2 regions of the Paenibacillus sp. FSL R5-0713 genome follow, and region 2 is predicted to be linked to the other one. Evidence: riboswitches for the same ligand, from Rfam matches in the RefSeq annotation. Region 2 holds a riboswitch; the other holds the start of a gene.
What was found. Region 2 has a riboswitch for FMN ahead of ribD (bifunctional diaminohydroxyphosphoribosylaminopyrimidine deaminase/5-amino-6-(5-phosphoribosylamino)uracil reductase RibD). Riboswitches for the same ligand answer to the same signal wherever they lie in the genome.
Positions count from the first base shown of each region.

Region 1 (5,164 bases), 420 kb from region 2:
GTTCATCCGTATGGTCTGAGGAATACGGCATGCTCCAATCCAACACTGTCGTAACACCTGCATTAAGCGCTTCCAAGGAACCGAGCAGGTTAGCAATATAACTATCCTGTGGGCGGAGCTTGCTTCCCATCGCACCATAATAGAGATTCTGCAAATAAACAGGCAATGACCAATTGGTTCCCGCTGTTTTGACCAGTGATTCCCACATATGCCGATGTGTATCCACCAGCCCAGGCATAATAATCATGGATGAAGCATCGATGACCTCCACATCCGGAATATCCAGATCGGGTTGAATCGCCATGATTAATGAATCCTGAATTAGAACGTCCGCCCTTTTATACTGTCCAATCCGTGCATCCATCGACAACACGCAGCCATTTTTCAACAGATAACTAGTCTTCACAAGACACATCTCCCATCTATTTTGGTTTGAAAGACGATTACATCCTGCATACGAACCCGTACTGCTTCTGACTATTATTTCGCTAGTATATATACATTATATAGCTGTTGTTAATATTTTTCAATTTTGGGTTTTGCGTTTGGCTCGAAATCTTCTGACCTTCATCAGGTTGCCGCACATCTTATCATCACAGTACTTCTGAGTTCTGCTTCGGGTATCATCATAGAACATCCAGCGGCAATCCGAATTATCACAGATCCGAATTCTGCCCCCTTCTCCCTCCACCAACGTTGTTGCAAAGTCAGCAGCTACCTCAGCCATAACCTGTTGCCAATGAGCTTCTACAGCTATTAGTTGGAGTTTCAGTCCCTGATCAATTGTAGTCAATGTTCTTTTTACATACCCTGCTTCCATAACATCATTCAGCCATTGTTGTTCTTCATCCGTTAATGATGCTCCAGAAGACAAGCGGGCTCCAAGAGCCATCAATTCATTCCTGAAGTCTCTCATCAATAACTCATCTTCTGGAGAAGCAGGAACAGAAGCCTGAAGTTGCCATCGATCCAGAAAATCTCGCTGCCAGTTCGCCTTCCCGAGCCTGTCCTCCGATCGATCTCCCCCACGCCAATCGTGATAATCGCTGTTTACAAAATCAGTCCAAAGTCTGTCCATTGTCTACCTCCGTTTAGTGTAACCATCTTAATTCAATAAAGGTGGTTACACTCTGTCTTTGATGTGTTATATTAAGTGTAACCTCATTAATCAGTTTTAGCTAGTTACGTCACACATCACAATAATACTTAAGGAGGAACGGCAATGACGAAAACAACAGCATTAGATGTGTTACTGATTCAAAAGGATGATACATGGGATCAATGCAATTGGATTGTACCTTTGTCGAAGTCTTTGGAAGGTCTTACAGCAGAGCAAGCCGCCTGGATTCCACCCTCAGGAGGATTAAGCATCTGGCAGTTGGTTAACCATATGTATTATTACAATCATCGCTTATTATGTCGCATGCAAGGTAAAGAACCTACCCTTCCTGCTGTAGACTCCAATGAATACACATTTGGCAATCCTGGGGATGCAACGGATGAAGCCGGATGGAATACACTGATGAAGAGTACAACTCGATTAGCCCAACAGTTGCGAGATCAATTGGCTGCACTTGAAGAGTCAGACCTTGAAGCTGCTTATATGGACTCTGAAGAGAAATGGGCACACGAACTTGCCCGCTGGATACTTCACGATGCCTATCACGCAGGACAGATTGTGCTGCTTCGCAGACAGCAAGGAAGCTGGAAAATCGTTTTCTAAAAAAAATGCTTGAACTGCTAGCGCTTACAGGAATAAGATGAACTTATTAATGTTACAGCTTGTTCAACCCACTATATAATTGAATAGGATCTTCGGGGTAGGGTGCGATTCCCAACCGGCGGTGATGTTCTTCGGAACCAGCCCGCGACTCGCTATTTGTTCTTAACAAAGGACATTTAGCGACTGACTTGGTGTGAATCCAAGGCCGACGGTACAGTCCGGATGAGAGAAGATCAACACATTGACATGCCGTTCACGGGAAGGCCTCTTTCCTGACGCATGTCCTTGGATGAGCCCCCGTTTATTTGGTATATACCAAAACGGGGGCTTTTGTCGATTTTGCCAACTGAAGATTCCGTGTTCTGACGAAGGAGTCCTGAATATGGAAAAGACATCAGCAGCATCACCTGTTTACCGCAAGGAACGAAGTAATACCGGATTCTGGCTTGTAGTTCTCGGCGCCGCTTTATGGGGGGTCGACCCACTCTTCCGCATTATTTTGCTAAATACGATGACATCCACGCAGATTGTACTGGTGGAACATATCATTGTCAGTCTGATCGCCATTCCTGTGCTGTGGAAATTTCGGGCTGATCTGAAAAACCTGCGTGCTCGCCACTGGATTGCCGTGATCTTTATCTCATGGGGAGGTTCAGCTCTCGCAACGGTGTTGTTCACCATGGCACTTACTCATAATGATCCGAACACGGTTCTTTTATTGCAAAAAATGCAACCACTCTTCGCTATCGTGCTGGCTAAGCTGTTATTGAAAGAGACGTTACCACGTCGCTTCGGTGGATTGTTCTTCATCGCATTAGCAGGAACGTATCTGCTCACATTCGGCTTCACATTGCCATTAGGTAACTGGGACAACTGGATTCATGCTGGAAGCTTGTTATCCCTTGGGGCTGCTGCCTTATGGGGAGGTTCAACCGTTATGGGACGATTGATGCTGGGACAGGCGAGTTACGAAACCGTCACCTCCCTTCGCTTTGTCGTTGCGCTCCCGCTCCTTATTTTTATGACGTGGAACGAAGGTGCAGCATGGACATTTCCGTCCGGAACGGGTGAACAGACTGCTGTTATCCTCAATATTCTTGGTCAGGCATTGTTACCAGGTCTGCTAAGTCTTCTGCTGTATTACAAAGGTCTGTCGTCAACCAAAGCTTCTGTTGCAACACTCGCAGAGCTTAGCTTCCCGATGGCAGGTGTGTTGGTGAACTGGATTGCTTTCCGTACACTGATTACATGGGAGCAGTTGCTTGGTTTCATCTTGATCTGGGTTGCCCTCTTTGCCATTTCCAAACAGCAAGAAAGATCATCCACTGTGGCCGATGCCGCACCAAAGCTGCGAACAGAGTAAGGTAATATCCGCATCACATATAGATCAATAATTATCAAATATTAAAAGAAAGCCATTGTACATCGGATTAGATGAGCAATGGCTTTTTCATTTCCACTCCATTGATATGACTAGATCATTTTCTCAATGAGTAATACGAGCTACTAACCCCCTATTTTATTCGATATCGCAACTGATATCGAAACTCCTCCCCTCTTTTCCCTTCAACCTCATATCGAATATGCAAATCATTGCACTACGTCTCTTCTATGTTTTGTCTTTTGTCCAATCCGGTGGTACGATGACATATGGAATAAACAGATGAATTATATTCAGAGAGGAACGATCATAATGTCTTCATTCTCATATACCTCCTACGACGCCGTAGGTTTGGCTGAACTGATCCGATCCCGGGAAGTATCCCCGGTTGAATTGCTGGAAGCGGCGTTTGCACGCCTTGAAGAAGTGAATCCGCAACTCAATGCGGTTATTCGTACATACGAAACTCGCGCACGGGAGGAAGCAAGCTTGGTTCGCCCTGGAGAACAACCTTTTGCCGGTGTGCCCCTGCTCCTGAAAGATATCTCGCAATCCTTGGAAGGTGAATTTCTGACTTCAGGCTCCCGTCTGTTCAGCGAGCATCGGGCATTACGCAATTCCAATTTTGTCACTCGACTCCGTGATGCGGGTTTTATCATCATAGGACATACGAACACGCCCGAGTTTGGCTTGAAAAATATTACGGAGCCCCGCCTCCATGGCCCAAGTCGCAATCCCTGGAATATCAATCACTCTCCAGGTGGATCAAGCGGTGGTGCCGCTGCCGCTGTAGCTTCGGGTATTGTTCCCCTGGCTGGAGCCAGTGACGGAGGCGGTTCGATTCGTATCCCGGCTTCCTTTAGCGGATTGTTTGGATTGAAGCCAACCCGCGGGCGCACACCTGTAGGACCGGGAGTTGGTCGTCAATGGCAAGGCGCATCGATTGATTTTGCCCTCTCTCGCTCGGTTCGGGACAGTGCTGCATTGCTGGATACTTTACAAGTCATACAGCCTGAAGCTGCGTTTCATGCGCCACTCTTTCCAGGCAGTTACTTGGCAGATATGAGCTATCCACATCAACGCAAACTGAAAATTGCATACACAACCGATTCGCCCGTAGGTACACCCGTCAGTCCAGAAGCCAAGGAGTCTGTATTCAAGCTCGTTCGCTGGTTGGAAGAACAAGGTCATCATGTTGAAGAAAAGCTGAGTCCAGTCAACGGCGTCAGATTAATGGAGAACTATTACATGATGAACAGTGGAGAGATGGCCGCGATGATCTCTTCCATGGAACGCTCCATGGGCCGTGCTCTGACCTCCGATGATATGGAGATTGAATCCTGGGTTCTGGCTGAAGCTGGCAAAAAGGTGTCCGCAGCAGAATTTGTACATAGTTTAGCTGAATGGGATGTAGCCGCAGCTCAGATGTCTATCTTGTTTGAACGTTATGACTTCTACGTCACACCTGTTAATGCTTTTTCTGCGCCTAAGATTGGAGAATTAACACCTCACGACGAACAGATCCATAATCTGATGCGAATTAGTGAATTGGACAAGACCCAGCAGCAACAACTCATCTATGAAATGTTTGAGCCCAGTCTTACGTATACACCTTTCACCCAGCTTGCGAATCTGACCGGCCAACCTGCGATAAGTGTACCTCTGCATCTCACACCTGAAGGTTTGCCAATGGGTGTTCAAGTGATGGCAACCAAGGGACGTGAAGATTGGTTATTACATCTGGCTGCACAGCTTGAACAATCAGACCTCTGGATCGGGATGAAAGGTAATCCACTTTTTCCAGCATGAAAACTTCATCTGCTCCGCATACTGAAAACAAAAAGTAGCGGAGGAATGTGACGGATGAATACGAATCAGCGCCATAAACAGTCTTATCGTATCCCTGCCAAAACGGGATATGCTCTGAAAGTAAGCAAAGGTTCCTTACTACGCATAACGGATCTTGAGGGACAACAAGTTATTGATTTTGTGGCGTACGATGCTACAGATGCCAACCATCGCTTGGACCCCGGTGTGACCATGGACGTATTGCGTACTTA
Region 1 covers NZ_CP150229.1:3,910,529-3,915,692, forward strand. Annotated here, with positions in the region: gene MKZ12_RS17290 (amidohydrolase family protein) at 1-415, opposite strand, end outside; gene MKZ12_RS17295 (CGNR zinc finger domain-containing protein) at 527-1,078, opposite strand; gene MKZ12_RS17300 (DinB family protein) at 1,223-1,723, shown strand; FMN riboswitch at 1,808-1,961, shown strand; gene MKZ12_RS17305 (DMT family transporter) at 2,106-3,086, shown strand; gene MKZ12_RS17310 (amidase) at 3,417-4,913, shown strand; gene MKZ12_RS17315 (urea carboxylase-associated family protein) at 4,968-5,164, shown strand, end outside.
Region 1: another riboswitch for FMN. It lies ahead of MKZ12_RS17305 (DMT family transporter); the one in region 2 lies ahead of ribD (bifunctional diaminohydroxyphosphoribosylaminopyrimidine deaminase/5-amino-6-(5-phosphoribosylamino)uracil reductase RibD).

Region 2 (5,164 bases):
CGCTGCGCTAAGCAATTTACTGGTGATAAATTCGTTGAAACGTCCAACGACAACTCCATATCTGGATCCTTCTGATACTAAATGTCCTTCGAAAAATTGTGGCATTCAAGTCATCTCCCTAACGGTATAATGTAATGTAAGTAACGGAAATTCCTAAGTAATCAATTCCATAAATTACATGGTGAACGTTGTTCATCTAAAACGCATTTACTGTTCGTTCTGCTCGATATCATCAAACTTGAGCATATGCCCCAGCTTGGCTTGCTTCGTATGAAGATACACCGTATTGTCCTCGTTCTCTTTCATTTCGATCGCAACACGCTCTACGACTTCAAGTCCATATCCTTCAAGACCTTTAATTTTACGAGGATTATTGGTTAGCAGTCTGATCTGACGAACCCCAAGGTCTTTCAGAATTTGGGCGCCAATTCCATAATCACGCAAGTCGGCAGCAAATCCCAGCTTCAGGTTTGCATCCACCGTATCCAGACCTTCCTCTTGCAGCTTGTAGGCTTTGAGTTTGTTGATGAGTCCAATGCCTCGACCTTCCTGTCTCATATAAAGCAGTACGCCGTTGCCTTCTTCATTGATCTGTTTGAGTGCCGCATCAAACTGAGGACCACAGTCACAACGATGGGAATGGAATACATCGCCTGTCAGACATTCAGAGTGTACCCGTACAAGTACAGGTTTGGAACCATCAATTTCACCTTTAACCAGAGCCACATGTTCCTTGTTGTCTACAGCATTTGTATAGGCCACTGCTTGAAACTCGCCAAAGTCTGTTGGCATACGTACAGCCACTTCACGTTGAACCAGCTGTTCTTTTTCATTACGGTAACGAATCATGTCCTGAATACTGATCAGCTTCAGATCATGTTTGCGGGCAATCTCCTGCAGATCCGGAAGTCTGGCCATTGTGCCATCTTCCTTAATCACTTCACAGATAACGCCTGCGGGATACGAACCACACATAATGGCCAAATCTACTGCCGCTTCTGTGTGGCCCGCACGACGAAGTACACCGCCGTCTTTTGCAATCAGCGGGAACATGTGACCAGGCTTACGGAAGTCCCCGGCTTTCGCCTCAGGATCGATCAGACCTTTCACGGTAATAGAGCGTTCATGTGCCGAGATACCGGTTGTAGTATCTTTGTGGTCCACAGAGACCGTGAAGGCAGTTCCGTGGAAATCCGTATTTTGTTGAACCATTGGTTTCAAGTTAAGTTCATCCGCACGTTGTTGTGTAATCGGAACACAGACCAGACCTCTACCTTCAGTAATCATGAAATTAATGACTTCAGGTGTCGCCTTTTCAGCCAAAGCGATAAAATCGCCTTCATTCTCCCGATCTTCATCATCCACAACAATGACGGGTTTGCCACGCATGAGATCATATATGGCTGCTTCTATCGTGTCCAAAATGGATTGTTCTGACATTGTCCCACCTCCAGTTTATTTCTTTCTCTATTTATGCAAATCCGTGATTGGCGAGAAAATCTTCACTGATACTGCGCGGCTTGCCAGCACCCGTCTCTCGATGTCCTCTCCCATACTGGAGCAGATGATCCACATATTTGCCCAAAATATCGCATTCGATATTAATGGTATCCCCTGTCTTTTTCACATTTAGTACAGTTTCACCAATGGTATGCGGGATAATGGAAACCGTGAATGCGGTATCCGATGTATGGACAACGGTCAAGCTAATGCCATCCAGTGTAACCGATCCTTTGGGGATCAGGTATTTGAACAACTGGTGATCATCCGGCTTGATCTCAAACACAATCGCATTCTGATCACGTGTTATACTGCCAATCACTCCAGTACCATCGACATGGCCCTGAACGATATGTCCGCCAAAACGGCCACCGGATTGCATGGCCCGCTCCAGATTAACTTTACTGCCGGATTGCAGCTGACTGAGATTGGAATGGCGATACGTTTCAGGCATGACATCGGCGGTAAAGCCGCCACCTTCCAACGTTGTCGCAGTTAAACATACTCCGTTCACTGCTACACTATCACCTATCTTCAGATCGTCCATGATGGCGGAAGCTCCGATATTCAGGACCATCGCTTCGCCTTTCCGACCAATACGCCGGATCTGACCAACTTCTTCCACCAAACCGGTAAACATGCTGCCGCCTCCCTTGTTTAATTTATTTATTCAGGCCACACCGGAATACCGCCAATGCTGATATTATCTCCAACTTGTTCGATCTCCAACTGATTCAATTGAATTGCCTGATTCATACGTTCCACACCCTCGAAGCGGAAACTGCCAGGTGTATCATAACCGCCTACAATCTTAGGAGCGATAAACATGAGCAGTCGATCGACCAACCGTGCCTCCAGCATCGCTCCATTCAGAGTGCCTCCGCCTTCAAGCAAAATCGAACCAATCTCACGCTCACCCAACTTGCTAAGTCCGTTTAACAGATCCACACGTGGTCCAGGACCACAGCGGATAATTTCAACACCGTAGGCTTCCAAACGTTCAGCAGCTTCAGGACTGGCTTCGTCTGTTGTCAATACCCATGTTGGAGCAAGACCATCCTTAACCATTTTGGAACCTACTGGAAGACGCAACTTGGAATCCACCACGATTCGTACCGGGCTGATGCCTTCCACTTGCAAGCGGGTTGTAAGCTCCGGATTATCTGCGATCACCGTGTCGACACCAACCATAATGCCTTGGTGACGATGACGAAGGGCATGCACAATCTCACGAGCGGACTCGTTGGAGATCCACTTACTGTCTCCGCTGCGAGTGGCAATTTTCCCATCCAAAGTCGTAGCCGTTTTCAGTGTCACGAAAGGAAGGCCTGTTGTAATAAATTTAATGAATTTTTCATTCATGCGTCTTCCACGCTCACGCAGTACGCCAACTTCAACTTCAATGCCTTGTTGACGAAGCATGCTTATGCCTCTGCCGGATACTTGCGGATTTGGATCTTCACAACATACCACAACACGTTTTACCTTTTCATGAATCAGGCGTTCACTGCAAGGTGGCGTCTTGCCATAATGACTGCAGGGCTCAAGTGTAACGTATACCGTACTGCCTTCTGCATCGCTGCCCGCCATGTTCAGTGCATGTACCTCCGCATGACCGGTTCCACGTTTCAGATGGCTCCCAAGGCCTACAATACGCCCCTCTTTCACAACCACACATCCAACAACCGGATTAATTCCCGTCTGTCCCTGTGCTCGTTCCGCCATATCTAGTGCCAGTGCCATATAAAATTCATCATTGATCATTTCCAAATCCGTTCACCCCGCGGTTTAAAGTCTTGTTTATTAAAAAATCCCCGTCGAACAACCGTTCGATGGGGATGATGAGAGACAAATGTCAACAACAGGAGCCAAATGGATACAGCACGCCAACACTTTGCCCAAAACTTCATTTCGGGCAAGTGAAAATAGACACATACCTTAATGAACATCAATTACAGGTAAAGAGCTTTATCGTGTGGCATATGTATGGAACTGTCCGGCCTAACCGGATCTTCCCTGTACAGTGCAAGACAAACACATCGTGACTGTACAGCCAAACTCCTGCTGAATGCAAACCTGTTAGGTCTGCACCTCTCCTTCTCCCATCCAGACTATACTGTCGGTTCTGGAATTACACCAGATCAGCCATCTGCCACAGGCAGACAGGTCACGGACTTTGCATCAAGTGCTGGACATGTGTCCTTACACTCTCTGCATCACCGCCGGTAGGGAATTGCACCCTGCCCTGAAGGATTGCTTTCGTTATTAATTGGATGTTAGCACTTTAATGCCAAAAAATCAATTGTTTTTTGTTCCTTTTTGTCACATACTAACTTTTAATAAGCTAAGATACAGCAAAAAAAAAACCGCATCTCACTAAGAGACACGATTTTAAGTTTTTAGATTTTAGATTTAGTTTACATCCTTCTCAGTTCCATCACAGCATTCTACATATCAGGAAAACACCAACGCACCATATGCTTCAAATCTTTGGCATTGTGAAATGGCAAGCGGTCAGGTTCTGGTAGCGGCGAACTGGGAAGCGGAATACCTCTCGCAACTCTTCTGACCCAACTTGTGGAATCGATCGCGATAGCCGAGCATTGCCAGCGTCCAGTCGTTCTCGGTCGAAACGTTCTCTGCAAATCGGTTTTTCCCGGCATGTCAGGAAAGACACCATCGAGATATTCAACGATAACGCGTTTGTCTCTGACTTCATGACAGTATACCGTCACCCATACACCTTCCTGGACCCGAACAGCATACACATCTCCAGCTTCTGCCTCCCCTGTGCCTGCATCAGGAGATTTCTTTGGCACTTTCCCTCGAACACTTCTCATCTTCTCCAATGCTCCCAGGATCGTTTCCTTTACAGGTGGACTCTCTTCAGGCTTATCCGCAAGAGATATGCTACTCAGATCAAAATCATGGAATATCTTGTTCAGGTTGTTCTCATTGATTCCGACAGATGAGTCCCACCACGCCAGAGGCGCCTGTACCTCAACCCGCACATTGGGGCGCGCGTCACGCTGTATGTAAGAAGTAAATTCCGTGATCATTCCGGGATGTTCCGGCGTATCCAGTATGCCAATCAGAGCTAATGTCTCAAGCAAGTCCCGATAGGCATATTCCTTTTGTGTAGGCAAAAGACGTTCCTTCTTGAGTGCTATTGCTGCTTTGCTGTAGCGTGTTTTTGGAGGTAATTGGCGCAGCACCGTTAACACCGCACGGAGTGTCCAGTGGTCGTAATCATTAGGTATTGGAAGCTCCTGCGCGGAAGCTAGCTCTCGAAGTGCCAGTACATGTCCAAAGGGATTTCCATCCAAAGGTGTTCCATTGGTCATGCGCCAATACCATTGCAACGTCGAGTCGGTTGCTTGATCTACGCTTAATCCGCAGATCTGACAAGTACTCGAAGATGGATATGGCGTGTGTTCATGGCTTGGCATACCGCTTGCAATAAGCTTGCCCGTAATCAGCGAGCGCCAGATCATGGGTGCTGACCACATCGATGCGACAAAGGCCTGTGCTGCTTCATTTATCGTCCATTGATTTGCAAGTTGTTTCAGCTCAGTGATCGTTTCATCATGCCCCGGACGTACAAACCGGTTCGGTTCATGCCCCGCTGTCTCAAGCGCTTCTAAATCCGGTGTGGATATACTCT
Region 2 covers NZ_CP150229.1:4,326,084-4,331,247, forward strand. Annotated here, with positions in the region: gene ribE (6,7-dimethyl-8-ribityllumazine synthase) at 1-105, opposite strand, end outside; gene MKZ12_RS19235 (bifunctional 3,4-dihydroxy-2-butanone-4-phosphate synthase/GTP cyclohydrolase II) at 208-1,440, opposite strand; gene ribE (riboflavin synthase) at 1,472-2,140, opposite strand; gene ribD (bifunctional diaminohydroxyphosphoribosylaminopyrimidine deaminase/5-amino-6-(5-phosphoribosylamino)uracil reductase RibD) at 2,167-3,270, opposite strand; FMN riboswitch at 3,591-3,757, opposite strand; gene MKZ12_RS19250 (hypothetical protein) at 3,948-5,164, opposite strand, start outside.